Regions from separate parts of the Mesorhizobium sp. M0088 genome, predicted to be linked through region 3. Evidence: predicted binding sites of a transcription regulator. Region 3 holds the regulator's gene; each other region holds the start of a gene.
The links. Region 3 encodes PhoB, which activates phosphate uptake and scavenging genes when phosphate is short. Its sites were predicted from a motif close to TGTCATNNANCTGTCAT; they were not measured.
Positions count from the first base shown of each region.

Region 1: the regulator PhoB is predicted to act here: its motif matches at 5,711-5,727, upstream of ugpB (sn-glycerol-3-phosphate ABC transporter substrate-binding protein UgpB).
Region 2: the regulator PhoB is predicted to act here: its motif matches at 4,295-4,311, upstream of NKJ67_RS06155 (alkaline phosphatase D family protein).
Region 4: the regulator PhoB is predicted to act here: its motif matches at 2,444-2,460, upstream of NKJ67_RS14050 (putative 2-aminoethylphosphonate ABC transporter substrate-binding protein).

Region 1 covers NZ_JAMYUI010000013.1:180,053-187,399, reverse strand. Annotated here, with positions in the region: gene NKJ67_RS17620 (ABC transporter permease) at 1-126, shown strand, start outside; gene NKJ67_RS17615 (ABC transporter ATP-binding protein) at 123-1,205, shown strand; gene NKJ67_RS17610 (sn-glycerol-3-phosphate import ATP-binding protein UgpC) at 1,333-2,400, opposite strand; gene ugpE (sn-glycerol-3-phosphate ABC transporter permease UgpE) at 2,408-3,256, opposite strand; gene ugpA (sn-glycerol-3-phosphate ABC transporter permease UgpA) at 3,265-4,149, opposite strand; gene ugpB (sn-glycerol-3-phosphate ABC transporter substrate-binding protein UgpB) at 4,338-5,648, opposite strand; gene NKJ67_RS17590 (EAL domain-containing protein) at 6,008-7,347, shown strand, end outside.
Region 2 covers NZ_JAMYUI010000004.1:59,576-66,922, reverse strand. Annotated here, with positions in the region: gene NKJ67_RS06170 (DUF1062 domain-containing protein) at 1-188, shown strand, start outside; gene typA (translational GTPase TypA) at 249-2,078, opposite strand; gene NKJ67_RS06160 (hypothetical protein) at 2,276-2,557, shown strand; gene NKJ67_RS06155 (alkaline phosphatase D family protein) at 2,649-4,208, opposite strand; gene NKJ67_RS06150 (MFS transporter) at 4,483-5,766, opposite strand; gene NKJ67_RS06145 (TetR/AcrR family transcriptional regulator) at 5,839-6,456, shown strand; gene NKJ67_RS06140 (hypothetical protein) at 6,502-7,095, shown strand; gene ppa (inorganic diphosphatase) at 7,321-7,347, opposite strand, start outside.
Region 3 covers NZ_JAMYUI010000013.1:32,606-39,952, forward strand. Annotated here, with positions in the region: gene pstA (phosphate ABC transporter permease PstA) at 1-951, shown strand, start outside; gene pstB (phosphate ABC transporter ATP-binding protein PstB) at 969-1,793, shown strand; gene phoU (phosphate signaling complex protein PhoU) at 1,820-2,527, shown strand; gene phoB (phosphate regulon transcriptional regulator PhoB) at 2,544-3,233, shown strand; gene NKJ67_RS16875 (ROK family protein) at 3,250-4,497, opposite strand; gene xylF (D-xylose ABC transporter substrate-binding protein) at 4,768-5,808, shown strand; gene NKJ67_RS16885 (sugar ABC transporter permease) at 5,951-7,303, shown strand; gene NKJ67_RS16890 (ATP-binding cassette domain-containing protein) at 7,315-7,347, shown strand, end outside.
Region 4 covers NZ_JAMYUI010000010.1:93,579-100,925, forward strand. Annotated here, with positions in the region: gene phnY (phosphonoacetaldehyde dehydrogenase) at 1-802, shown strand, start outside; gene pbfA ((R)-1-hydroxy-2-aminoethylphosphonate ammonia-lyase) at 874-2,232, shown strand; gene NKJ67_RS14050 (putative 2-aminoethylphosphonate ABC transporter substrate-binding protein) at 2,633-3,658, shown strand; gene NKJ67_RS14055 (putative 2-aminoethylphosphonate ABC transporter ATP-binding protein) at 3,781-4,914, shown strand; gene NKJ67_RS14060 (putative 2-aminoethylphosphonate ABC transporter permease subunit) at 4,898-6,910, shown strand; gene NKJ67_RS14065 (MaoC/PaaZ C-terminal domain-containing protein) at 6,938-7,347, opposite strand, start outside.

The DNA.
Region 1 (7,347 bases), 150 kb from region 3:
TTCTGGTCCTACAGCGGCGAGATTGATTATGCCTCCGCGGCACCTTACGCCTTCATCATGGTGGCGATGTCGCTGCCCTTGACCTGGCTGCTCTATGTCCAGTCGAAACGGATGGCCGGACGATGAGCTTTCTCGAAATCGGTGGCTTGCACAAGCAGTACGGCCCGGTGGCCGCCCTTGCCGGCGTCGACCTGAACGTCGCCAGCGGCAGCCGCACGGCGATTGTCGGTCCTTCCGGCTGCGGCAAGACGACCCTGCTGCGGCTGATTGCCGGCTTCGAGGCGCCGGACCAGGGGCACATCACGCTCGACGGTACGATATTGGCCAATGGCGGCGCTGCGGTGCCGGCATATCGGCGAGGCATCGGCGTGGTGGCGCAGGATGGTGCCCTGTTTCCGCATCTGACCATTGGCGACAATATCGGTTTCGGCATGGGTCGCGGCGAGGACAAGCGCACCGAGCGCATCGTCGAGCTCGCCTATATCGTCGGGCTGGACAAGGCGATCCTCAAGCGCCGCCCGCACGAGCTCTCCGGCGGCCAGCAGCAGCGCGTGGCGCTGGCTCGCGCCATGGCGATGAAGCCCCGGCTGATGCTGCTCGACGAGCCGTTCTCGGCACTCGATACCGGCCTGCGCGCCTCGATGCGCAAGGCGGTGGCCGAGCTTCTGGAAGCTGCCGGCATCACCACCATCCTGGTGACGCACGACCAGGCCGAGGCGCTGTCCTTCGCCAGCCAGGTCGCGGTGATGCGCGACGGCAAGTTCTCGCAGATCGGCACGCCGCGCGAGCTCTATCTCAAGCCGAAGGACAGGATGATCGCCGAATTCCTTGGCGACGCCATCATCCTGCCGGCCAAGATATCGGATGGCTTCGCCAACTCTCCGCTCGGCCGCATCGCGGTCGACACCAATGACAGCCGCGATGTCGCCCGTATCATGCTTCGCCCGGAGCAGATCGCGCTGAAGAGAACGTCGCGCGAGGGCATGTCCGGCACCTCGGACATGCTGTTCGGCGAAGTGACGGAATCCGAATTCGCCGGCTCGATGTGCACGGTCGCGGTGCGGCTCTTGAACAATGCCGATCCGCCCGATGCGGCAGCGATCGGCAACACGCCGCTGGTCCTGCGCAAACCGGGCATGGACGCGCCGGCGGTCGGCGAGATCGTCCGGCTGACCGTATCGGGAAAGGCGCATGTCTTCGCCTGAACACCGTATGCTGGAGCAATTCTAGGAAACTGTGAAGCGGGTTTCCGTCTGGAATTGCGTCAAAACAAAGAGTTAGAGCAGCTCGCCGTTTCCGTGAAACGGTGAAACGCTCTGGGCATCTTTTGGATTAGCCGACGCGCTTTCCTGCCTGATCGAACCAGTGCAGCTTTTCTGCCTTGGCAACCACGCGCAATTGGTTGCCAACCGTGGCGGTGGCGCGACCCGCGACACGCACGACGATACGGTTGCCGCCTGCCGCACAGTGAAGGAAACTTTCGGCGCCTACCGGTTCGACTGCCTCGACCAGCGCCGGCAGGACGAGGGCGCCGGGCGGCGCCTCCGCATTGAAGGTGACGTCGGCATCCTCGGGCCGAAAACCGAGGGTCGCAGCTCTTGCCTCCCGAGGTGCGAAAGCGATCGCCGTGCCGTCTGCGAGCACCGCGCCCGAGGCGCTTTCGGTCAGTGCCAGGAGATTCATCGGCGGCGCGCCAATGAAGGAAGCGACGAAGGTCGAGGCCGGCCTTTCATAAATGTCGAGCGGCGCCCCCATTTGCTCGACCAGTCCGCCGTTCATGACGACGAGGATGTCGGCCAACGTCATCGCCTCGAGCTGGTCATGCGTGACATAGACCGACGTGACGCCAAGCGAGCGTTGCAGGTTCTTTATCTCGACGCGCATCTGGCCACGCAATTTGGCATCGAGATTGGAGAGCGGCTCGTCGAACAGGAAAACCCTCGGGTTGCGCACAATGGCACGACCCATGGCGACACGCTGGCGCTGGCCGCCGGAAAGCTCGCGCGGGCGGCGGTCGAGCAGCGCCGAAAGTTCGAGTATTTTCGCCGTCGCGCGGACCCGGCTGTCGATCTCATCTTTCGGCGTGCCGCGGTTGCGCAGCCCATAGGCCATGTTGTCGTAGACTTTCATATGCGGATAGAGCGCATAGTTCTGGAACACCATGGCGATGTCCCGCTCGGTCGGACCGATTGAGTTTACGATCTTGCCGTCGATCGCAACTGTTCCCGAGGAGATGGTTTCGAGCCCGGCGATCATCCTGAGCAGCGTGGACTTGCCGCAGCCCGATGGGCCGACCAGCACGCAAAGCTGCCTGTCGGGAACTGCGATTGAAACGCCCTTCACGGCCTCGAAACCGCTGGGGTAGACCTTCTTCACATCCTTCAGATCGACGGTCGCCATCAGCTTCTCACTTTTCGGAATCGACCAGGCCGCGAACGAACCAGCGTTGCATCAGCACCACGACCAGGATCGGCGGCACTATGGCCAGCATCGCTGTGACCATGACCAGGTGCCATTGCGTATCGGCATCGGCGAAGGAGACCATCTTTCTCAACGCGATGACGATCGTGTTCATGTTGCTGCTGTTGGTGACGAGCAACGGCCACAGATACTGCGTCCAGCCATAAATGAAGAGGATGACGAACAGCGCCGCGATATTCGTCCGCGACAGCGGCAACAGGATATCGAAGAAGAAGCGCCACGGCCCCGCACCGTCAACACGCGCCGCCTCCACCAGCTCACCTGGAATGGTCATGAAAAACTGTCGAAACAGCAATGTGGCGGTGGCGGAGGCGATCAGCGGGATGATCAGGCCGGCATAGGTGTCGATCATGCCGAGATCGACCATCACCTTGTAGGTCGGCAGGATGCGCACCTCGACGGGAAGCATCAAGGTGATGAAGATCAGCCAGAAGAAGGTCATGCGCAGCGGAAAGCGGAAAAATACGATCGCGTAGGCCGACAGGATCGAGATGAAGATCTTTCCCACCGCGATGCCGAGCGCCATGATCGTCGTGTTGAGCAGCAGCCTGCCGACGCTGACGCCGCCGATACGGCCGACACCGCCGAACAGCGCTTCGGTGTAATTGTTCCAGAACTGATCGCCGGGCAGGAGCGGCAATGGCGGCCTGAGGATCGTTTGCAGCGTCTGCGTCGAGGCAACGAACGTGTAGTAGATCGGGAAAGCAACGATCAATATGCCGAGGATCAGCACGGCGTGGGCGATGACGGTGCGGAGCGGTGACTGGCCGATCATCGCTCGCCTCAGCCGTAATGGACTTTGCGTTCCACATAGCGGAACTGGATGGCCGTGAGCGAGATGACGATGACCATCAGGATGACCGACTGCGCCGCCGAGTCACCGAGGATCAGATTGACGAAGCCGTCATTGTAGACCTTGTAGACCAGCGTTTCAGTCGTCTTGCCCGGACCGCCCCCGGTGACGGCATGGACGATGCCGAACGTGTCGAACAGGGCATAGACGGTGTTGACGACCAGCAGGAAGAAGGTCGTCGGCGCAAGCAGCGGGAAGACGATGGTCCAGAATCGCTTGGTCTCGCCGGCGCCGTCCATGGCCGCCGCCTCGATCAAGGCTTTCGGCACCGCCTGCAGGCCGGCGACGAAGAACAGGAAATTGTAGCTGATCTGCTTCCAGGCAGCGGCGGACACCAGCAGGATCATGGCGTGGGTGCCGTTGAGCAGTGGATCCCAGGCGATGCCGAAACTTCTCAGCATGTAGGCCAGCGACCCGATCGACGGGTTGAAGAGGAACAGCCACAGCATACCGGCGATCGCCGGCGCCACCGCGTAGGGCCAGATCAAGAGCGTGCGGTAGAGACCTTTGCCGCGCACCACCTTCTCTGCCATGACCGCAAGCAGGAGCGCCACGCACATGGCGACGATGGCGGTCGCAAGGGAAAACACCACCGTGACCTTGATCGAGTTCAGGTAGGCCGGATCGGCAAGCACTTTCCTGAAATTGGCGAACCAGACGAACTTGGTCCTCAGTCCGAACGGATCCTGCCTGAGCATGGATTGGTAGAACGCCTGACCGGCCGGCCAGTAGAAAAACACGAGCGTGATGGCCAGTTGCGGCGCCACCAGCAGGTAGGGAAGGATCTTGTTGGGAAACACGACGCGAGGGGTCATGGAGCCACTCCGAGGTGATGAGGCGGGCGGCACGATGTAGCATCCCTCTTCGCCAAGATGGCTTTGACGAGCGTTTCGGATTCATCGACCGTTGGCGAAATCGCAAAGGACGGCAAAACTCCCCTCGCCGAGGGGAGATGCCTGGCAGGACAGGTGGATGCGCCGTAGAGCAAGGACCTGCGCTCGCTCTAATTCCCCAGCGCTTCCTTGATCGCCGCATTGCCACGCGTAACCGCATTGTCGAGCGCCTGCTGCGCGGTTTGCTGGCCGGCGAGCATCTTTTCGAACTCCTCGTTCTGGATATCGCGCACCTGCGGCAGGTTCGGCAGACGTACGCCCTTGGAATTGTCGGTTGGCGCCTTACCCGTCATCTGCAGGATCGGGGTCTCGCGACCGACGTTCTTGTCATAGAAACCGGACTTCTTGGTCGCTTCATAGGCGGCAAGCGTTACCGGCAGATAACCCGATTTCTGGTGCAGGTATTCTTGCACCTCGGTCTTCGACAGGTAGGCGAAGAAGGCCGCGACGCCCTTGTATTCCTCGTCGGATTTATCAGCGAAAATCCACAGGCTGGCGCCACCCGGCGTCGTGTTCTGCGGTGCGCCCTTGGCGTCGCTGTCATAGGGCAATTGGCCGATGCCGTAATTCATGCCGGACTTGACGATATCGCCAAGGCCGCCGGAGGATTCGGTCATGATCCCGCATTCGCCGGCGAGGAAGATCTGCTTGGCTTCGGAGGTGCGACCGCCATATTTGAAAGTGCCGTCCTTGGCGAGGTCCGCCAGCGCCTGGAAGTGGTTGACGAAAATCGGCGCATTGATCTTGAGCTCGACATCGCCGCCGGCCAGACCGTTCTGCTGGGTGGCCCATGACACGTCATTCCAGGCCGCGAAATTCTCCAGATGGATCCAGGTCAGCCAGGTCGAGGTGTAGCCGCAGGCGGCCGCGCCGCTCGCCTTGATCTTCTTGGCGTCTTCCCACACCTCGTTCCAGGTCTTGGGTGGGCTGTCGACGTCGAGACCAGCCTTCTTGAAGATATCCTTGTTGTAATAAAGGATCGGCGAGGAGGAGTTGTAGGGGAAAGAGAGCATGGTGCCGTCAGGCTTCGAATAATAGCCGACTATGCCTGGCAGATACTGGCTCTTGTCGAAGGTCATTCCAGCGCTGGTCAACACATCGGCTGCCGGCTTGATTGCGCCTTCGGCTGCCATCATCACGCCGGTGCCGACGTCGAACACCTGCATGATGTCGGGCGCCTGGCCGGCGCGGTAGGCGGCGATGCCGGCATTCAGCGTCTCGGGATACGTGCCTTTGAACACCGGAACGAGTTCATAGTCGCTCTGGCTGGCGTTGAAATCTTTGGAGATCTTGTCGACAACTTCGGCATTGGCGCCAGTCATGGCGTGCCACCAACTGATCTGCGTGACAGCAAAAGCGGAGGTTGAGGAAAGCAGCATAAAGGTGGCGGCAACACCGGCCGCGAAGCCGAAGGACTTCATGTTTCATCTCCCGTTTGTCATTGGCGAAAGGGGCACTCCCGCAAAGGCAATATGTGTCGCTCATGACAATCAGACAACGGTTTTGTTGCAGATCGACGAACTTCACCCCTTTACCTCACGCCACCTCGCCCCCGCTTGGACGCATGGAAAGCCACACGGTTAGCCGGCTTAGCGCGACGACAAGCGCCAGGAACCACCGTCGTAACTGCCAAGCTGCCTTTCGGGGTGGCAGCCTTGATTGCAGCCGCTGCAACCCGAAGAGACACGCCAAGGTTGCAGGCGACTTTATCGATCCCTCAACGGCAACGCGCTACTCAATCCTGCTGCCCTGTTTATTTCCAAAGATCAGGTGAAATAAAATGCTGACGGTCTACAATTGTATCGTCAACGAACACGATCTGAGACTGGTCGCACTCGCCGCGCTGATCTGCGGAATTTCCTGTTTCTCTGCCGTCAACCTGCTTCATCACATAAGCCGCTCCACCGATCGGAACCGGCTTGCCTGGCTGATGATCGCGGCCACTTCGACCGGCTTCGGCATCTGGGCAACGCACTTCATCGCCATGCTCGCATTCACACCGGGCATACCCAGTGCTTACGATCCCGCACTTTCCGTGCTTTCGCTCGCTGCTTCGGTCACTCTGACGGCAGCCGGCATGTGGATCGCCACCTTGCGGAATGAGTTCGACTATCATCTCGTCGGCGGCGCCGTGCTGGGCGGCGGTATCGCGGCCATGCACTACATCGGTATGGCGGCGTTCGAGGTTCAGGGCCGCATCGAGTGGAACCTGTTGCTTGTCGCCGTTTCCCTTCTGGCCGGCGTGACGCTCGCGGCGCTGGCGCTGCGTGTCGTGCAGCGCCGTCCCTCCTTGAAGGCGACATCCGGCGGCGCGGTGCTGCTGACGCTGGCAATCTGCACCCTGCATTTCATCGGCATGGGTGCTGTCTCGATCTTCCCCGATCCCTCGATCGTCATATCCGAATACACGATCGAGCCGACCTCGCAGGCTTTCGCCGCCGCTGCCGCCACATTGGTGATCCTGGTCCTGTCGGCATCGGCGCTGTGGATCGATTTGCGCTTCCGTCGCCAGAAGCTCGAGGTCGACCGCATGCACGGTCTGGCCAATGCCGCCGTGGAGGGGCTGATCGTCTGCGACGGCCACCGCATCATCAGTGCCAATGACAGCATGGCGACATTGACGGGCATCGCAACAGCGACGCTGAACGGAATGCAGCTTGGCGATCTCTTCGGATCCGACATGTCGGGCTTCGGCGAACAGCCGCAGGAGGCCGAATTGAGCGGCCGCGATGGCACGAGCATTCCTGTCGAGCTGATCGCCAGGAGCATCGACTATTGTGGCAAGCCTCACAACGTGGTTGCGGTCCGCGACATTCGCGAGCGCAAGAAGGCGGAACAGGAGATCCTGCGCCTTGCCCATTTCGATCCATTGACCGGACTGGCCAATCGCCGCAGCTTTTCCGGCCGGCTGGAGACGGAAATTGCTGCGATGGGCCGGACCAGGAAAGGCGGTCAGCTTGCGCTTCTGCTGCTCGATCTCGACCGGTTCAAGGAGGTCAACGATCTGTATGGGCACGGCGCGGGCGACGCCATGCTGCAGAAGGTTGCGCATTGCGTTACCGGCATTCTTCGTCAAGGACAGATGGTGGCGCGGCTGGGCGGCGACGAATTTGCCATCGT
Region 2 (7,347 bases), on a different contig from region 3:
GGCTGCTCGCTGGCGAACTCGGCATCTCGCGATCACGGCTTCAGGCGCTGGAGGAGAGGCGGCTGCTCATCGTTGACCCGGATGGCGCAAAGGCCCTGCGCAAGCCTACCCGCGCGGGAATCGCGATCCGCATCGATCTGGCCGGCGAGGCCGATCGGCAGGCCATCATCTCGGCTGCCGGTGGATGAACGAAAAAGGGGCGGAACACTGGTTGCTCCGCCCCTATCGACTGTCGGAAAATAGAGAGCTTACGCCGCGCCGACCACCTTGGACGACTTCTCGAACCGCTTGCGCTCGTTCGGATCGAGATAGAGCTTGCGCAGCCGAATGGTCTTCGGCGTCACTTCGACCAGTTCATCGTCCTGGATCCAGGCCAGGGCGCGTTCCAGCGTCATGCGGATCGGCGGCGTCAGCTTGACCGCCTCGTCCTTGCCGGCGGCACGGATGTTGGTCAGCTTCTTGCCCTTGAGCACGTTCACTTCAAGATCATTGTCGCGGCTATGGATGCCGATGATCATGCCCTGATACACCTTGACGCCCGGATCGATGACCATCGGGCCGCGATCTTCCAGGTTCCACATGGCGTAGGCGACCGATTCGCCCTGTTCGTTGGAAATCAGCACGCCATTGGTGCGGCCCGGCAGCTCACCCTTGTAGGGCTCATAGGCGTGGAAGAGCCGGTTCATCACGGCGGTGCCGCGCGTGTCGGTCAAAAGCTCCGACTGGTAGCCGATCAGGCCACGGGTCGGCGCGTGGAAGACGATGCGCTGGCGATTGCCGCCGGACGGGCGCAGTTCGACCATCTCGGCCTTGCGCTCGGACATCTTCTGCACGACGACGCCGGCATGCTCCTCATCGACGTCGATGACGACTTCTTCGACCGGCTCCAGCAATTCGCCGTTCTCGCCCTTCTGCATGACGACGCGCGGACGCGACACGGCGATTTCAAAGCCTTCGCGGCGCATCGTCTCGATCAGCACGGCCAGCTGCAATTCGCCGCGGCCGGAGACGAAGAACGAATCCTTGTCGGGCGATTCCTCGATCTTCAGCGCGACATTGCCTTCGGCTTCGCGCAGCAGGCGGTCGCGGATGACGCGGCTGGTCACCTTGTCGCCTTCGGTGCCGGCCAGCGGACTGTCGTTGACCAGGAACGACATCGTCACGGTGGGCGGATCGATCGGCTGCGCATGCAGCGGTTCGCTCACGCTCGGGTCGCAGAACGTGTCGGCGACGGTGCCCTTCGACAGGCCGGCAATGGCGACGATGTCGCCCGCCTGCGCTTCTTCGATCGGCTGGCGCTCAAGGCCGCGGAAGGCCAGGATCTTCGAAATACGGCCGGTTTCGATCTGGGTACCGTCATGATGCAGCACCTTGACCGGCTGGTTGGCCTTCAGCGTGCCGCTCTCGATACGGCCGGTGATGATGCGGCCGAGGAACGGATTGGCTTCCAGGATGGTGCCGATCATGCGGAACGGGCCGGGATGAACGGTCGGCTCCGGCACATGCTTGATGACGAGGTCGAACAGCGGCCCCAGTTGCTGGTCCTTGGGTCCTTCCGGATTTTCCGAAACCCAGCCATCGCGGCCTGAACCGTACAGAATCGGGAAGTCGAGCTGCTCGTCGGTGGCGTCGAGCGCCGCGAAAAGGTCGAACACCTCGTTGACCACCTCGACGTGACGGGCGTCCGGACGGTCGATCTTGTTGATGACGACGATCGGCTTCAGGCCGACCTTGAGCGCCTTGCCGACGACGAACTTGGTTTGCGGCATCGGCCCTTCGGCTGCGTCGACCAGCACGATGGCTGAGTCCACCATCGACAGGATGCGTTCGACCTCGCCGCCAAAATCGGCGTGGCCGGGGGTGTCGACGATGTTGATGCGGGTATCCTTCCAGTCGACCGAAGTCGCCTTGGCCAGGATGGTGATGCCGCGTTCCTTTTCGAGGTCGTTGGAATCCATGGCGCGCTCGGCGACGCGCTGATTGTCTCGGAAGGAGCCGGACTGCTTCAAAAGCTGGTCGACCAGGGTGGTCTTTCCATGGTCGACGTGCGCGATGATCGCGATATTACGGATTTTCATGTTCTGGTCTCGGAAGCGTTGCAGGCAGCAGGCCAAAAGGCGCTGCCTCTTTCGGTTGCGCGGCTCATACAGGGTTTTTCGCAGTTGCGAAAGAGGAGGAGCGTCACCAAATACTCATCAAATCTTAAGCATCTGCGTGTGAGATGATTTTGTTAACCAAGGCGGGAACCCTTTGGGGCCCGGGCAGTTCAAACGTCATGACCGATAAACTCAACCGATTCTGGCCGCTCATCGCGTCTGTTGCCTTCGCCGTCCTGCTGGCGGCCAACGCCGCACAGTCAGCCGCGACGATGAAGGAATCACGGCCTGCCTTGCCGTCAGAGGCACAGTCGGCCGAGCAGATTTTCGCCGACGCACCGGACGGCGTCGACCCGATGGTGACCGGCCCGGTCAGCGCCTCCTTCAAGCAGCGGCAGGACGCCGCCAACTGCGACAGCGCCGTCTGGCCGAATATTCCCATGGTCTGCTACCCGGACTAGTCAGCGCTTCACCCCCCGCCCCGTCTCGCCAGCTTCGCTTTGCGAAGCCGCCGCCGACCTTCCCCACAAGGGGGAGGGTTGAGAAGCGCGCTTACGCCGACCGCACCGGGTCGAGCGTCACCTTGTAGAGTTCGTTGTCGTCGCGATCCATCAGCCGCACCGTTATCTGCTCGCTGGCGCCTGAAATATCGACGAGCCCGAAGAATTGCAGCCCGGCCGAGGGCGACAGGTTCTGTCCCTGTTCGGCGGTCGGCGCCTTGATGAACTTCAGCTCCGGACCGAACGTCATGTCGAAATCGTTGGGACCGAACGTGCCGGCATGGATCGGACCCGAGACGAATTCCCAGAACGGATTGAACTCCTGGAACTGCGCCTTGTCCGGGTTGTAATAATGCGCGGCCGTGTAATGCACATCTGCGGTGAGCCAGACGGTGTTGCTGATGCCGGCATTCTTTATGAAGCGCAGCAGGTCGGCGATCTCGAGCTCGCGCCCTTTTGGCAAGCCATTGTCGCCATTGCTGACCGCTTCGGCGCCAACCTTCTTGGTGCCGTCGTCCCAGACGACGAGGCCGAGCGGCATGTCGGCGGCGATGATTTTCCAGGTCGCCTTCGAATTCGCCAGTTCGCGCTTCAGCCATTTCGTCTGCTGCTCGCCGAGCATGCGCGACTGCGGCGTCATCTCATCCTGCATGTCGGGACCATTGGGGCCGCGATAGGAGCGCATGTCGAGGAAGAACACGTCGAGCAGCGGCCCATAAGCGATCTTGCGATAGACGCGGCCGGGCTCGGACGGTTCGTAGCGGATCGTTGTCATCTCGTGGAAAGCCCGCGCCGCGCGGGCCGCCAGCACGTGGATGGATTTTTCCGTGTAGCGGTTGTCGGCGCTGAGGTCCTTCGAATCCGACCAATTGTTCAGCACTTCGTGGTCGTCCCACTGGTAGAAGGTCGGGCAGATGGCGCTCAGGCCGAGCACGTTCCTGTCCATCATGTTGTATTTCCACTGGTCCCGGTACTCGTCCAGCGTTTCGGCGACCTTGCGCTTGCCGTCGATCAGCACGACGTTCTTCCACTTGCCGCCGCCGGGCAGGTCGACCTCGTCCTTCATGGCGCCGTCGGCATAGATGGTGTCGCCCGAATGCAGGAAGAAGTCGGGCGTGTGCTTGCCGATCGTGGCGTAAGTCTTCATGCCGGTCTCATCGATGCCCCAGCCCTGGCCGGCGGTGTCGCCAGACCAGGCAAAGCGGATGTCGCGCTTCGAGGCTGGCGCCGTCCTGAAACGGCCGGTGATCGGCTCCGAAACGGCGTTGATGTCGGCGAGATCGGCCGATGTCATGCGGTAGAAGATATCCTGGTCCGAAGCGAGGTCGGTGAGCAGCCGCTTGACCGTGTAATCGCCGGCCGGCGACGTGTCGAGCGGCGCCAGGCGTGTCGCATTGGCGAAATTTTCCGTCGACGACACCTCGAACATGACGCGCGACGGTCGGTCGGTGCGCGTCCACACCACGCCGCTGGTGGCGTCGACATCGCCGGACTGGACGCCATGGGTGAAGGAAGGCCGCTGATTGGCGCGCGAATAATAGGGCAGCGCCAGGCCGGAAACGCCGGCCAGGCCAACGGCGCCGGCGGAAGTGACGAAAGCGCGGCGGGTCATCGAAAGCTTGTTCACGGCTGTCTCCTGGATGGCTTGAACGGTGCCACCAAAATCCAGCGTCAATGTTTCAGGCGCATCTCGGGATGATGAAGGTTTGATAACAATGAACAGGGTAATCCCCCCTCGAGGGGGAGATGTCGCCAGAGGCGACAGAGGGGGTCGCCGCGCGTGGAGCGCTAACCTCCTTCTATCGCAAGAGGCCGAGCCCAGTCGGACCGACCCCCTCTGGCCGCTTCGCGGCTATCTCCCCCTCGAGGGGGAGATAGCGTCGCGCCTAAGCCGCTTGCGGCTCCGGATCGAACGCCGGCTTGCTGGTGTTGATCAGCAGCGAGATACAGGCGGCAGCGATTGCCGTCATGCCGGCGATCAGGAAGGCCAGTTCGTAATTGCCCTGCAACTCGCGCATGGTGCCGCCAAAGGCGGCGGCAGCGGCCGCACCGATCTGGTGCCCGGCGACGATCCAGCCGAACACGATCGGCCCGCTGCGGTCGCCGAACGCCTCGTTGGCGAGCCGCAGCGTCGGCGGCACGGTGGCGATCCAGTCGAGGCCGTAGAGCACGGCGAAGATGATCAAGCTGGTGGCCGAGAAGCCGGAATAGGGCAGATAGATCAGCGACAGGCCACGAATGCCGTAATAGACGCCGAGCAGCTTGCGCGGATCGTAGCGGTCGGTGAGCCAGCCCGACAACGTCGTGCCGATCAGGTCGAAGATGCCCATCATCGACAGCAGGCCGGCGGCCTGCACTTCGCCGATGCCCATGTCGCCGCAGAACGCGATCAGATGCGTGCCGACCAGCCCGTTGGTGGTGAAGCCGCAGACGAAGAAGGTGGCGAACAGATACCAGAACACCCGCGTGCCGGCGGCACGGCGCAGCGTCGAGAACGTATGCGCCAGAAAATTGCCCTGTGACGCAGGCGGAGTGGGCGGCACGTCGTCAGCCTCGGCGCCGTAGCGCACCATGCCGATCGATGCCGGCCGCTCCGGCACCAGCAGCCAGACCAGCGGTATCAGGGCAGCGGTCGCGATCGCGACCGCAATGACAACCGGCTGCCAGCCGCCCGACTGCGCCAGCGCGGCGATCAGCGGCAGGAACACCAGCATGCCCGAGGCGCTGGAGGCCGACATCAATCCCATGACAAGCCCGCGATTGGTCTTGAACCACCGGTTGACGATGGTCGCGCCGAGCACGCTGGCGACAGCACCGGAACCAATGCCCGAGAACACGCCCCAGGTGATGAACAGATGCCACGGCTTGGTCATCAGCAGGCTGAGCGCGGTCGAGCCCGACATCACCACCAGCGAGGCCAGCAGCGTGCGGCGAAGCCCGATGCGCTCCATCAGGGCTGCGGCAAATGGCCCTGTCAGGCCGTAAAGCAGGATGCCGACACCGGCGGCCAGCGAGATGATGTCGCGCCGCCAGCCGAAACTGTTCTCCAGCGGCAGCATCATGACAGAGGGTGCGGAGCGCAGGCCAGCCGCGACCAGCAGGCTAAGGAAGATCACGCCGACCACGACGAAAGCGTAGCGCTGGCCAAAGGGGCGGGATTGAGCTATCATGTTACTGACCGGTACGTTGCAGGTGGAGTATGTATACGTACCGATCGGTAACATTGTCAATCGAGCCACACGATGCCAACCGACAAAAATATTGATCTGACCATCAGCGACGATCATGCGTCGGCGCCGCCGAAAGCAGCCAAGAAGATCCTCGATGTGGCTTATGACCTGTTCTACCGGCGCGGTATCAGGGCGATCGGCGTCGACGAGATCGTCAAGCGTGCCGGCGTCACCAAGCCCAGCCTCTATCGCAGCTTTCCGTCCAAGGATGAACTGGCCGCCTCCTATCTCAGGCAGTACGATCTTGAATATTGGGAGCGTTTCGACGAGGCGGTTGCCGCTCATCCCGGCGACCCGCGCGCACAGATCAAGGCTTTCCTGACCCGCATCGGCAAGCGCACGCAAGTGGCGGACTATCGCGGCTGCGGCATGACCAACGCGGCGGTCGAATATCCCGACCACAGCCATCCGGCCCGTGTGGTCAGCGAGGCCAACAAACAGGAATTGCGCCGACGCCTGCGCGCCATGGCGGTTGCGATGGGCGCGCAAGACCCTGACACGCTCGGCGACGGCCTGCTGCTGCTGATCGAAGGCGCCTATATCAGTGGCCAGCTGTTCGGGCTCGGCGGCCCGGCGCAAGCGGTCGCCCGCAACGCCGACCTGCTGATTGAAGCGAGCTTGAAGAAATAACGTTTGGCGCTACGCTGCGGCAGCTTGCAACGGAGATTGACCGCCATGCGTGCCATTCTGATCCCGCTTGTTCTGGTCGGTCTGGGTCAGGCTGCGCAAGCCGACGGCATTTCCAGCGCCTACACCGATCTGGATTCGAAAAAGGATTGCGTGACCTACGCGCAGGCCGAGGAAGGCGACGGCGACTGGGCCGAACTCGCCTGTTCGGGCTATCGCGGCTATCCCGTACTGATAGCCTATGACGATGCCCGTGAATCGCTGTTCTACGGCTTTCCCCCCGGCGGCGACATGACAACGGTCTGGGAGAGCTTTTCGGGTTTCAATTCGTCCGGAGCCAAGATCGAATGGCGCATCGAAACCACCGGCGACAAGGCTGTGCCCTATGCAGCCATCCATCGCCGCTCGATCAGCAATCCCGAGGACGAGAAAAAGCCGACCGAGGTGCTGCTCGTCGCCAAGGTCGGCCAGATGGACGCCCGCGACGGCTGCACCGTCGGCCTGGTGCTGGCCACCGGCAATCCAACCGCCAACGATCAGGCGCGCAAGCTTGCCGACGACAAGGCACGCATCTTCGCCTGCGGCAAGGACAGGCGCACCGTCATCGGCAATGTGCCGGCTTTCGGCCGAGTGGATAACTGAGCACGGCGGAGATTGGGCATCGCACCCGTAGCTTCGTCATCCACGGGCGGAGCAAGGAGCGTAGCGACGCAGCGCAGACCCGAGGATCCATGCCGCGACATCAACACCGCCGCGGCGGTGCAGAATTCCGTTCCGCCGCACACGTCGCCTGGCGTCACGGCATGGATACCAGGGTCTCCGCGACGCCGCTTTGCGGCTGCTCCGCCCCGGTATGACGAAGTTGGGCTACTTGCTCGCCTTGGCCCGCTCGAT
Region 3 (7,347 bases):
GGCTTCCTGTCGGAAGGCGCCCGCGTCCAGTTGCGCGACATCGTTGCCGCCGATCCGTCCGTGATCGGCACGACACGCAACGTCAACATCCTCGCCGCCGCCAATCTCGACTCGGCTTTCAAGGGCCAGATCGACCTCAGTGTCGAGGAAGCGCGACGCAAGGTCTCGGACCAGCAGATCACCTGGATGAACAAGCTCAAGACCGAGGGCGCGATGGCCGAGCACTTCAACAGCGGCCTGTTCACCTACGGCGCCTCCAGCCGCCCGGAAACCTCGGGCATGGGCGTGGCGATCATCGGCTCGTTTTATATGATGGTAATCGTGTTGCTCCTGGCGCTGCCGATCGGCGTCGCCGCCTCCATCTATCTGGAGGAGTTTGCCAAGAAGAACCGTTTCACCGACCTTATCGAGGTCAACATCAATAATCTGGCAGCGGTGCCGTCAATCGTCTTCGGCTTGCTCGGCCTCGCGGTGTTCATCAATTTCCTGGGCATGCCGCGCTCCGCCGCTTTCGTCGGCGGCCTGGTGCTGACACTGATGACGCTGCCGACGATCATCATCGCGACGCGCGCCGCACTTGCCGCGGTGCCGCCGTCGATCCGCTCGGCGGCTCTCGGTCTTGGCGCCTCCAAGATGCAGATGGTGTTCCAGCACATCCTGCCGCTTGCCGCACCCGGCATCCTCACCGGCACCATCATCGGTCTAGCGCGTGCGCTCGGCGAAACCGCGCCGCTGCTCTTGATCGGCATGGTCGCCTTCGTCGCCGATCCACCGACGACGCCTTTCGATCCGGCCACCGCGCTGCCGGTGCAGATCTATATGTGGGCGAACGAGGCCGAACGCGCCTTCGTCGAGCGCATGTCGGGCGCCATCATCATCCTGCTCGTCTTCCTCATGGCCATGAACATCACCGCGATCGTGCTTCGGCGTCGGTTCGAGCGGCGCTGGTAGAAAAAAGGCATTTTGGTATGAACATCATGACCGAACAGTCCCTTGAAAACGCAGTGGGCGATAAGATGAACGCCAAGTCGAACGAAGTGATCAAAATGCGCGGCGACAAGGTCGGCGTGTTCTATGGCGAGAAGCAGGCGCTGTTCGATGTCAATCTCGACGTCCGCCTGAATCAGGTGACGGCGCTGATCGGCCCTTCCGGCTGCGGCAAGTCGACCTTCCTGCGCTGCCTCAACCGCATGAACGACACCATCGATTCCGCGCGGGTAACCGGCAAGATAACGCTCGACGAAGAAGACATCTACGACAAGAACATCGATGTCGTCGAACTCAGGGCGCGCGTCGGCATGGTGTTCCAGAAACCCAATCCGTTCCCCAAGTCGATCTACGAGAACGTCGCCTATGGCCCGCGCATCCACGGATTGGCCAAGCGCAAGGCCGACATGGATCAGATCGTCGAGTCGAGCCTGAAGAAGGCGGCAATCTGGAACGAGGTGAAGGACCGTTTGCAGGAACCTGGCACGGGTCTTTCCGGTGGCCAGCAGCAGCGTCTGTGCATTGCACGCGCCATCGCCGTGTCGCCCGAGGTGATCCTGATGGACGAACCGTGTTCGGCGCTCGACCCGATCGCCACTGCTCGCGTCGAGGAACTGATCGACGAACTGCGCCAGAACTATACGATCGTCATCGTCACCCATTCGATGCAGCAGGCAGCGCGCGTGTCGCAGCGCACCGCGATGTTCCATCTAGGCTATCTGGTCGAGGAGGGCGCCACCGACAAGATGTTCACCACCCCCGACGACAAACGCACCCAGGACTACATCACCGGCCGGTTCGGCTGAGCTCAGGCATATGAGGGACGAAGATCATGGGTGAACATACCGTTGCATCTTTCGATGAGGATCTGGAGCAGATCAGCCAGCTGATCCGCGACATGGGCGATCTCGCCCGCTCGATGGTCAGTGGCTCGACCAAGGCTTTGCTCAATTCGGACAATGCGCTGGCGCAGCGCGTGGTTTCCGATGATGCCATCATGGATGCACGCCAGCGCGAGCTGGACGATCGCGCCATCACGCTGATCGCCAAGCGCCAGCCAATGGCCAACGATCTGCGTGCGGTGGTCGGTTCGATCCGCATGGCCGGCGACCTCGAGCGCATCGGTGACCTTGCCAAGAACATCGCCAAGCGCGTCGGCACTGTCGGGCTGAGCGTTACGCCGCACGACCTTTCGCATTCGATCGACGCGATGGCGCAGCTGGTGCTGATCCAGGTGCAGGGGGTCGTCGACGAGTATGCCGCCGCTGACGCGGCTGCGCTTGCCACGCTCAGAAACAATGATGAACGCATCGACGTCAAATACACCTCGGTATTCCGCGAGCTGCTGACCTACATGATGGAAGATCCCCGCAACATCACGGCGTGCACGCACCTGTTGTTTTGCGCCAAGAACCTCGAGCGGATCGGCGACCACGTGACCAACATCGCCGAAAATGCCTACTATGTTTTGACCGGCACGCAGCTGCCAGCCAATCGTCCGAAGCAGGACGAGACGGCAATGTCCGCGCCAGCGGCATAACAGGGGTGACCAGCCGATGATCGCACCACGCATCATGGTGGTGGAGGATGAGGAGCCGCTAGGCGTGCTGCTCCGCTACAATCTTGAATCCGAAGGTTACCAGGTCGAGGTGGTGACGCGCGGCGACGAGGCCGAAATCCGGCTGCAGGAGAACGTTCCCGATCTTCTGGTGCTCGACTGGATGGTGCCTGCGGTTTCGGGCATCGAACTCTGCCGGCGCCTGCGAATGCGTCCCGAGACCGAGCGGCTGCCGATCATCATGCTGACCGCGCGAGGCGAGGAAAGCGACCGCGTGCGCGGCCTGTCGACCGGCGCCGACGACTATCTGGTCAAGCCCTTCTCGACGCCGGAGTTCATGGCCAGGGTCAAGGCGCTGCTGCGCCGGGCCAAGCCGGAAGTGCTGTCCAGCGTGCTGAAGGTCGGCGATATCGTGCTCGATCGCGAGTCGCACCGTGTCTATCGCAAGAAGAGCGAGATCCGGCTTGGGCCGACGGAATTCCGCCTGCTCGAATTCATGATGCGCCATCCAGGCCGCGTGTTCTCGCGCAGCCAGCTGCTCGACAATGTCTGGGGCGAGACGATCTACATCGACGAGCGCACGGTCGACGTGCATGTCGGCCGGCTGCGCAAGGCGGTCAACAATGGCCGTATGCCTGATGTCATCCGCACGATCCGTGGCGCCGGATACGCCATCCGAGAGGACTGAACTCCCTCGTTTGAACTCACGCCACGTTCTTGCCGCCGAAACCGGATCTTGCCTGCACGCCCGGCGCAAAAATCTCCTGATCGACGAAGATCAGCGCCCGCATGGCGCAGCCTTCGCGGATCAGCGGCAGTTCGTTCGGCTCGGTGTCGAAGGAAATCGATTTGGAATGCTGGCCGCCGGCGGTCTGGGCAATCGCTTGCCGCAATGCCGGCTCGATCAGGTCGAAGGCGGCGGCGCTGACACCGACCATGGCGACCGGCGCCGGATCGATCAGCGCGAACAGGCTGCCGAGGCCGTAGCCGAGCGCTTCGCCGGCCTTGCGATAGGCTTCCCGTTCGGGTCCGTCACCTTCGCGGGCCGCGGCAGCCAGGGCGCGCATGTCGGCGTCGCTGACATCGGCAACGGGTTCTGCATCCTCGCCCATCTGCCTGGCGTTGCGCCAGATGGCGTAATTGCCCGCATAGGCTTCGACGCAGCCGCGCCGTCCGCAGCGACATAGCGCGCCGTTCGGCCGATGGATCATGTGGCCGAATTCGCCGCCCGAAGAATGGGTGCCGGTGAACAATTCACCCTTCAGCACCAGTCCCATGCCGATGCCGTGCGACAAAAGGATAGCGATGAAATCGTCGCGGTAACGATCGGGGTCGCGCCAGCGCAGCGCCACCGCCATCATGTTGCAGTCGTTCTCCATTATGGCAGGGATGCCGAACTCGTCTTCGAATATGTCAGCGAAGGCGATGTCGGTGTGCGGCGTGATCGGCGACCACAGCATGGCGCGGGCACGGGTGTCGGTGATGCCCTGGATGGCCAGCGCGATGCGGGCGATGCTGCGCACGTCCAGGTCGGGATCTGCCAGGCGGCGCCGCACGATGGCCGTGCATTCCCCGATCAGCGACTCGCGCGACATCGTCAGCGTGTCCAGCCGGCGCTGTTCCTCGGATATCACCTGGCCGGCATAGTCGATGACGGCGACGGAGAGGAAGTTCAGCGACAGCACCACGGTCATTACCGCGGCCGCTTCCGGATTGAGACTGAGGCCGACCTGCGGCCGGCCGCGTTTGAGCGAGCCGGCCTCGCTCGGCTTGCTTTCGGTCAGGATGCCTTCGACGATCAGGTCGGATGAAATCGCCGAGATGGTCGAATGGCTGAGGCTTGTGGTCGCGGCGATCTCGGTTCGCGACGGCTGTCCGGCGCGGCGCACTGCCGCGATCACCATGGCGCGGTTGCGGCGGCGCAGATCGTCGTGGCGGATTCCGACCGACATGTTCTTTCATATCCTCCCGGTCGCCGCGGTTCCTCCTGCCCCTGGAACGCTGTCGGTGACGCCGGTAAATACTGGCAGAAGCTGCACGCCGTGTCATTTATTTATTCCGAGACTCGAAAAAAACTCGAAATGACATCAAAATCCATCAGAATCGATGTTGACAGCGTTCGGGCGTTGGCCCAGTATTTTTTCGAGGCTCGAAAAAATAGAGCCTCTGTGCCGGCCCTCGGGTCAGTTTGGTCGCGCCATACGCGGCGCAGGGAGGATAATATGAAAAGATTCACGGCCGCCATCCTGGCGGGTGCCGCCATGTCGCTGACGCTCGCGTCTGTCGCGCAGGCGAAGGACAAGGTTGTCGGCGTTTCGTGGTCCAACTTCCAGGAAGAACGCTGGAAGACCGACGAAGCCGCCATGAAGACGGCGATCGAGGCCGCCGGCGACAAGTACATCTCCGCCGATGCGCAGTCCAATCCCGGCAAGCAGCTTACCGATGTCGAAAGCCTGATCTCGCAGGGCGCTAATTCCCTGATCATCCTGGCGCAGGACGCTTCGGCCATCGGCCCGGCCGTGCAGAAGGCGCTGGACGAAGGCATTCCGGTCGTCGGCTATGACCGGCTGATCGAGAACAAGGACGTCTTCTATCTGACCTTCGACAACAAGGAAGTCGGCCGCATGCAGGCCCGCGAAGTGTTCAAGGTCAAGCCGGAAGGCAACTACGTCTTCATCAAGGGCTCCGGTGCCGATCCCAATGCCGACTTCCTGTTCTCGGGCTCGATGGAAGTGCTCAAGGAAGCCATCGACAGCGGCAAGATCAAGAATGTCGGCGAAGCCTACACGGATGGCTGGCTGCCCGCTAACGCCCAGAAGAACATGGAACAGTTCCTGACCGCCAACGACAACAAGGTCGACGCGGTGGTCGCGGCCAATGACGGCACTGCCGGTGGCGTCGTCGCGGCGCTGACGGCTCAAGGCTTGGCCGGCACCGTGCCGGTCTCGGGTCAGGACGGCGACCACGCCGCGCTGAACCGCATCGCCCTCGGCACGCAAACCGTGTCGGTGTGGAAGGACGCGCGGGAGCTCGGCAAGAATGCCGCCGAGATCGCCTCGCAACTGGCCGACGGCAAGAAGACGAGCGACATCGCCGGCGCCAAGGACTTCACGACGCCGGGCGGCAACACCGTCAAGTCGCTGTTCCTGACCCCGGTTGCCATCACCAAGGACAATCTCAACGTCGTCATCGACGCCGGCTGGATCAAGAAGGACGAAGTCTGCGCGGGTGTCGCCGCCGGCACCGTGGCGGCCTGCAACTGATCCGTACCACTTTGAAATATCTGAACGCCGCGGCCCAAAAGCCGCGGCGTTTTCTCAAAGAATTCTGTTTCCGCATCATGCGGATAGCTTCTAGGCTGGGCTCCGGCATGCGCGTCAGACGGCCAGCCGGTGGGAGGAAACCATGACCGATACGACGTCAAACCCGCAGACCGATACGGCGCGCGCGTCGGAACTCGGCGCCGTCGCCCGGTTCCTGAAGGCGACCGAGATCGACACCCGCATGCTCGGCATGATCGGCGCGCTGCTGGTCATCTGGATTGGGCTGCATGTCATTTCCAGCCTGCGCCTTGGCGTCAATCCGCTCGATTTCGACAGCCGCACCTTTCTCACGCCGCGCAATCTGTGGAACCTGTCGGTGCAGACATCCGCGGTTGCCATCATGGCCTGCGGCATGGTGCTGGTCATCGTCATGCGCAACATCGACCTGTCGGTCGGTTCCGCCGAGGGCCTGATCGGCATGGTGATGGGATTTGCCCAGGTGCATTTCCTGGTGCGCTTTGTCGGGCTCGAACTCGGCAACCCGTGGATCTGGGTCCTGGCACTGGTCATCGGCCTGGCGCTCGGCCTGTTGATCGGCGCTTTTCAAGGCTTCGTCATCGCCTATCTCGAAGTGCCCGCCTTTATCGTGACGCTGGGCGGCCTGCTGGTCTGGCGCGGTGCCGCCTGGTGGGTCACGTCAGGCCAGACCGTGGCGCCGCTTAACGCCACTTTTCAGCTGATGGGCGGTGGGCCGGCGGGATCGATCGGCGCGACCTGGAGCTGGGTCGTTGGGATCGTCGCCTGCCTCGCCGTGGTGTTTGGGCTGTTCAACGGGCGGGTGCAGCGCAAGCGTTTCCGGTTTCCGCTACGTCCGATCTGGGCCGAGGCGCTGCTTGGAGTCGTCACCTGCGGCGCCATCATGGGTGCGGTCTGGCTCGCCAACTCCTACCCCTGGCCGATCGGCATCGTGAACAGATATGCGGCCGCCAACAACATCACCGTTCCCGAAGGCGGCCTGTTCATCGCCCACGGTATCGCCATACCGGTGCTGATGGCTGTCGCCGTCGGGCTGGTCATGACCTTCATCACCAACCGCACCCGTTTCGGCCGCTATGTGTTCGCCATCGGCGGCAATCCCGAGGCGGCTAATCTCGCCGGCATCAACACGCGATGGATCACCATGAAGGTGTTCATGATCATGGGCGTGCTGGCCACGATTGCCGCGGCGATCTCCTCGGCCCGGCAGAATTCGGCCACCAACGTGCTTGGAACGCTCGACGAACTGCTCGTCATTGCAGCCGCCGTGATCGGCGGCACGTCGCTTGCCGGCGGATCGGGAACGATCATCGGCGCCATGCTGGGCGCGCTGCTGATGCAGTCGCTGCAGTCCGGCATGGTGCTGCTCGGCGTCGACTCGCCGCTGCAGAGCATCGTCGTCGGGGCCGTACTGGTCATCGCCGTGTGGCTCGACACCGTCTATCGCAAGCGCGTCTAGGAGGGCATGCCATGAATGACAAGACTGCTCCTGCAGCCACCGCG
Region 4 (7,347 bases), on a different contig from region 3:
CGAGATGATCACCAACGACAATATCGACCTGATCACTTTCACCGGCGGCGTGCCGGTCGGCAAGATGATCGCCCGCACCGCCGGCTACAAGCGCCAGGTGCTGGAACTCGGCGGCAACGACCCGCTGATCATCCTCAACGATCTCTCCGACGAGGATCTGGCCAGAGCCGCGGATCTGGCCGTCGCCGGCGCGACAAAGAACTCCGGCCAGCGCTGCACCGCGGTCAAGCGCATCCTGGTTCAGGAAAGCGTCGCCGACCGCTTCGTGCCGCTGGTGCTGGAGCGGGCGAAAAAAATCCGCTTCGGCGATCCGATGGACCGCTCGACCGACCTTGGCACCGTCGTGCACGAGAAGGCGGCGGCGCTGTTCGAAGCCCGCGTCCACATGGCCGCCGAGCAGGGCGCCGAAATCCTCTACAATCCGGGTCGTCAGGGCGCGTTGCTGCCGCCGATCGTCGTCGATCGCGTTCCTCACACATCCGAATTGGTGATGGAGGAGACGTTCGGCCCGATCATCCCGATCGTTCGCGCGCCGGACGACGATGATGCGCTGATCGCACTGTCCAACTCGACCGCCTTCGGCCTGTCGTCGGGCGTCTGCACCAACTCTTTTCCGCGCATGCAGAAATACATCGCCGGCCTTCAGGTCGGCACCGTCAACATCTGGGAAGTGCCGGGCTACCGCATCGAGATGTCGCCCTTCGGCGGCATCAAGGATTCGGGCAATGGCTACAAGGAAGGCGTCATCGAGGCGATGAAGAGCTACACCAATGTGAAGACATTTTCGCTGCCCTGGTCCTGACCGGGCGGCATTGACGGATAAACAATGGAGGGAGCGTTCGCCGCTCCCTCATTCGCGTTTCGGAGACCATGATGGCCGCGATCAAAGAGCTTGTGCACACCGAAGGCGATTCCAACACCACAGCGGCTCGCGGCCGATGGGATGCCGGGCAGGACGATCCGCGGATCCGCGGCTTGCTCGATCGCGACGCGGCTGCCTTCATGCACCAGAGTCTGTCCAGCCCCTGCCTTTCGACCATCGCGAAGGCGCAAGGCATCTGGATCGAGGACACCGCTGGCCGCCGCTTCATGGATTTCCACGGCAACAGCGTGCATCACCTCGGCTACGGCCATCCAAGGCTGGTCACGGCGATCAAAAAGCAGCTCGATGAGCTCTGCTTTGCGCCGCGCCGCTTTACCTGCGAGCCCGCCCTCGAGCTGGCGGAGAAGCTGGCGGCATTGGCGCCCGGCGATCTCGGCAAGGTGCTGTTCACCACCGGTGGTTCGGATGCCATCGAGGTCGCGCTGAAGATCGCCCGCGCCGCGACCGGCCGCTTCAAGACGGTGTCGTTCTGGGATGCGTTCCACGGGGCCGGCTTCGGCGCTGCAAGCGTCGGCGGCGAGGCGACCTTCCGCTCGCACATATCAGGCCCGATGATGACCGGCACCGAGCACGTCGCACCCTGGGACGGCTATCGCTGTCCCTATGGCCACGATTCCCTCGAAACCTCGGGGCTCGCTTGCGCCAACATGATCGCCTATGTGCTCGGCCGCGAACAGGACGTGGCGGCGGTCGTCGCAGAACCGATGCGGGCGACGCCCAACCCGCCGCCGCCCGGTTTCTGGAAGCGGGTTCGCGAAGCCTGCGACCGGCACGGCACGCTGCTGATCTTCGACGAGATCCCGACCGGGCTGGGCAAGACGGGAAAATTCTTCGCCCACGAGCATGATGATGTGACGCCCGACATCGTCGTCCTCGGCAAGTCGCTCGGCGGCGGCATCCTGCCGATCGCCGCCGTCATCGCGCGCCGCGACCTCGACGTCACCGGTGGCTTCGCGATCGGCCACTACACCCACGAGAAGAACCCGGTGACGACCCGCGCCGCACTGACGACGATCGACATCATCCTGGAGGAAGGATTGGTCGAACGCGCGGCCGAACTTGGCCGGCACATGCTGGAGCGTATGCAGCACCTGATGGCGCGCTCGCCCCATGTCGGCGACGTCAGGGGCAGGGGACTGATGGTCGGCGTCGAGCTCGTCGAGGATCGCGATACGCGCGAGCCGGCGCGCGATCTCGCCGAACGCGTCTTCTATGCTTGCCTGGGGCAGGGGCTGAGCTTCAAGGTCAGCCAGGGCAATGTGCTGACGCTGTCGCCGCCGCTGGTCATTTCGAAAGCTGATCTCGATCGTGCGCTCGACATCCTCGAGACCGCCGTGCTGGCGGCCTGACCATGAAGGCCGTGCGCACCGACCGCGAGCTCGAATGCCCTGAAATCGACGCGGGCTTGCGGGCGAGGGGGGGCGATCTGGTGGTGACTGTCCGCTCGTCCGACCCGCGTTTGCGGGCACAGACAACGGGCGTTTCGTTCGGCTGACCATAACCGTCTCCGTTGCCAATCGTGGGCTTTCGCAAGCGCGGAATCGCGGCCGCAACAGGCATGCGACAGTTCCATGACAACTATCAGTAGAAGTTTGCCTGTCATAAAATAAATAGATTTTACTTATCGATCACCAATCCCCAGAGTTGACCCAACGACGACATCCACAAGCGCTACAGGGCCGCAATGTCCACCGGCGCGATCGTCACAGTGCATCGCAGAATGTGCCAACAATCAAAGGGGAACTGAGCATGAAATCGCGCAACGCAACTATCGCAATGGCCTTCGCCGCGGCATTGATGTCATCCGCCGCCTTTGCCGAAACCTCCGAACTGACAGTCTATACCGCCATTGAAGCCGAAGATCTCGCCCGCTACGCCGAGACTTTCACAAAGAGCCATCCCGACATCAAACTGAACTTTGTCCGCGACTCAACGGGTGTCGTTACCGCCAAGCTGTTGGCCGAAAAGGACAATCCGCAGGCCGACGTTGTCTGGGGCCTTGCCGCTACATCGCTTCTGGTGCTGAAGACCGAAGGCATGCTTGAGCCCTATGCGCCAAAAGGCGTCGAATTGCTCAAGCCGAAGTTTGTCGACAAGGACACGCCACCGGCCTGGGTTGGCATGGACGCCTGGGCGGCTTCGATCTGCTTCAACACCGTGGAGGGCAAAAAGCTTGGCCTCACCGAGCCGACCAGCTGGAAAGATCTTACCAAGCCGGAATACAAGGGTCACATCGTGATGCCGAACCCGGCCTCGTCCGGCACCGGCTTCCTCGATGTATCGAGCTGGCTGCAGTTGTTCGGCGAGAAGGATGGTTGGGCCTATATGGACGCCCTGCATCAGAATATTGATGCCTACACGCATTCTGGTTCGAAGCCGTGCAAAATGGCCGCCGCCGGTGAAACCGTAATCGGCATCTCGTTCGAGTTCCGCGCCGCGAAATCGAAGAAGGAGGGCGCCCCCCTCGATATCGTCATCCCGTCCGAAGGCATCGGCTGGGACATGGAGGCATCCGCGATCGTTGCGGGAACGAAAAATCTCGAAGCCGCCAAAACGCTGCTCGACTGGTCGATCAGCAAGGAGGCCAACGAGATGTACAATGTAGGTTATGCGGTTCTGGCTATGCCGAATGTCGCCAAGCCGGTCGAATTCCTGCCCGCAGATATCGAGTCCAAGATGATCGACAATGACTTCGAGTGGGCGGCCAACCACCGCAAGGCCATTCTCGACGAGTGGACGAAGCGCTACGACGCCAAGTCTGAGCCCAAGAGCTAGACGCAGAGCATTTCGACAGGGCGCCGTCAGAGCGGCGCCCTTCTCGTAACTCTTCCCGGATGGTCAAAATGAGACACGAACCCGTCGCTGATCTATCGGCAACGCTGGCCGAGGTGCATCCCATGACCGCTGCCGGCAACACGGCCTACCTGCAGATCGAACATCTCTGGAAGGCCTTCGGCGAGTTCCATGCGCTGAAGGACATCTCGCTCGACATCAACGAAGGCGAATTCATCTGTTTTCTCGGCCCTTCGGGTTGCGGCAAGACCACGCTGCTGCGCGCCGTCGCCGGCCTCGACCTGCAGACCAGAGGCGTCGTCCGCCAGGGGGGCAGGGATATCTCAACGCTGCCGCCGTCAAAACGCGACTACGGCATCGTGTTTCAGTCCTACGCGCTGTTTCCCAATCTGACGATTGAAAGGAACATCGCCTTTGGCCTGGAAAACACCAAACGGCCGCGCGCCGAGATCGATGCCCGCGTCAAGGAATTGCTCATGCTGGTCGGCTTGTCCGATCAGGCGAAGAAATACCCAGCGCAGCTTTCCGGCGGACAGCAGCAGCGCATCGCGCTCGCCCGGGCCATCGCCACCTCGCCCGGCCTGCTTCTGCTCGACGAGCCGCTGTCGGCGCTCGACGCCAAGGTGCGCGTGCACTTGCGCCACGAGATCAAGGGGCTGCAGCGCAAGCTCGGCGTCACCACGATCATGGTTACGCACGACCAGGAAGAAGCATTGTCGTTGGCCGACCGCATTGTCGTCATGAACCATGGCGTCATCGAGCAGGTCGGCAGCCCGACTGAAATCTATCGCCATCCCAGGACGCTGTTCGTCGCCGATTTCATCGGCGAGACCAACAAGTTCGATGCGACGGTAGGAGCAGATTCGGTAGGCTTCGGGACGAAGGCTTTCAGATGCGCGCCGCACAGCTTTGCGAACGGCGAAGCAGTCGTCGCCGCCATTCGGCCGGAAGACGTGATTCCACACGGGCCGGGCTCGCGCTCGCCTGGAGCGCCCGATGTGGTGAAGACTTCGGAAAACCTGATCGAAGTGACCGTCGGTGAAATGGAATTCCTGGGTTCGTTCTGGCGCACCCGGCTGCGCGGCGGAGAGCTTGGAGACGAGATTCTGATCGCCGATTTCTCGGTCAACGCCACGCGGCGTCTCGGCCTCGCCGAAGGCGGAGCGCTAACGGTGGAACTGCCCGCCGACCGACTGCTTGTCTTCCCGCAAGGAGAGCGCCATGGCGGCGGCAACTGATATCCTGATGCCGTCCGGTCGGGCGCTCCGACAGTCGCTCGACAAGGACGAGTTGATCAAGCGCGGCCTGCTGGTCGTCATCTCGTTCTATCTGGTCCTGTCGCTGGCAGCCCCGCTCTACGTGATGCTGTCGAAATCGTTCTCGACCTACAGCTTCGATCTTGGCGCGTTCGAATTCCAGGTCAGCGACAAGCTCGGCAATTTCGGCGAGCCAGTGACGGCCGCCGCTCTGAACGAGAAACTCGCCGCGGTCCCGCCAGAAAAGCTTGCGACCAGTTCCGATGGTCGGCTACCGGCCACCAGCTTCTTTCCGGATTTCAGTTTCCGCAGCCCGGTCAAATACAAGGTCCGCGGCACGACCGATGACGCTTATTTCCTGATCGGCACGCAACTCCACCGCGGCACCGAATGGCAGGAAGTCGATTCGAACACCTTTCGGCGCATTATGCTGAGGCCCGCGCGCGAGCTTGGGTTGGACAACTACACAACCTACTTCTCGACGCCAACGCTGTTCCGCTCGATCCAGAACTCCTTCCTGATCGCGCTGATCAGCACCATCATCACGGTCGGCATAGCCTTCGGCTTCGCCTACGCTTTGAACCGAAGCAAGATGCGCTTCAAGGGCCTATTCAGGCTCATCGCCATGGCTCCCATCCTGGTGCCGTCGCTACTGCCCGGCATCGCCCTCATCTATCTGTTCGGCAACCAGGGCCTGTTGAAAAGCCTGCTTGGCGGCATATCGATCTATGGTCCGTTGGGGATTGTCGTCGGCTCGATATTCTTCACCTTTCCCCATGCTCTGATCATTATCTCGACGGCACTGGCGATCTCCGACCAGCGCCAATATGAAGCCGCCGCTTCGCTGCGCGCCAGCAAGTGGCGGACGTTCTGGGTCGTTACCATTCCGGGCGCGCGCTACGGTTTGATCTCCGCGGCGTTTGTCGTGTTTACGCTCGTCATCACCGATTTCGGCTTGCCGAAGGTCATCGGCGGCCAGTTCAACGTGCTCGCCGTCGATATCTACAAGCAAGTGATTGGTCAGCAGAATTTCGAGATGGGGGCGGTGGTCTCGGTCATCTTGCTGATCCCGGCCATCGCCGCCTTCGTCGTCGACCGCCTGGTCCAGCGCAGGCAGGTTTCGCTCCTGTCGGCCCGCTCGGTGCCTTACGAGGCAAAACCCAATCGCCGCTTCGACCTGGTCTGTCTGGCTTATTGCAGCCTGGTCGCGTTGTTCATCGCCGGCATCATCGGCATTTGCCAGTACGCCGCGCTGGTCAAGTTCTGGCCCTACGACCTCAGTCTCAGCCTGAAGAATTTCGCGTTCGGTCGCATGGATGGCGGAGGCTGGGCTTCTTACTACAACTCGATCACGCTCTCGTTGCTCACCGCTGTGTTTGGAACCGTCATCGTCTTCGTCGGCGCTTACATCGTCGAAAAGACCGAAGGCTTCAGGACCGGACGGGCAGCCTTCCACTTCCTCGCCATGCTGCCGATGGCGGTGCCGGGGCTTGTGCTTGGCCTGGCCTATATTTTCTTCTTCAACAATCCGGCCAATCCGCTGCACGCGATCTACGGCACAATGGCGATCCTGGTCGTCTGCACCGTGACGCACTTTTACACGGTCGGTCATTTGACGGCCCTGACGGCGCTGAAGCAGATCGATCGTGAGTTCGAGCCGGTCGCGGCCTCGCTGAAGCAGCCTTTCTATCGCCTGTTCACGCGGGTGACAGTGCCGATCTGTCTGCCGGCAATCCTTGACATCTCGATCTATCTTTTCGTCAACGCCATGACGACGGTTTCCGCGGTGGTCTTCATCTATACAACACACACGGCGCTCGCCTCGGTTGCAGTGCTCAACATGGACGACGCTGGCGACACCGCGCCTGCTGCTGCCATGGGCATGATGATCTTCTACACCAACGCATTCGCGCGGATCATTCACTTGGCTGTTTCGAAAGGTATCCTGAAAAGAACTCAGGGTTGGCGGGTACGATAATGAAATGCTCTAGGACTTTCCCAAGTCTCAGCCCTGCGTCGGCCTGCGTTCGACGATGTAGATGTGGTCGGCCGCCAGCACCACTTCGCCGCGCTGGTTGATCACCTCGCAGCGTTCGATCACCCGTCCCGACCCCGGCCTCTTCGGGTCGTCTTCCCTGGCCGTAATTGTGGTGCGCGTCCGGATCGTGTCGCCGATGAACACCGGCTTGATGAAGCGCAACCGGTCGTAGCCGTAGGAAAAGGCGACAGGGTTGATGACGGTTGCCGTCAGCCCGATGCCGACCGAGAACACCAGCGTGCCGTGCGCGATGCGCTGGCCGAATGGCGTCGTCTTCATGAACTCGGCGTCCATGTGGTGCGGGAAGAAATCGCCGGTGTGGCCGGCATGGACGATGAAGTCGGTCTCTGTGATGGTGCGGCCGCTGGTCAGGCGCG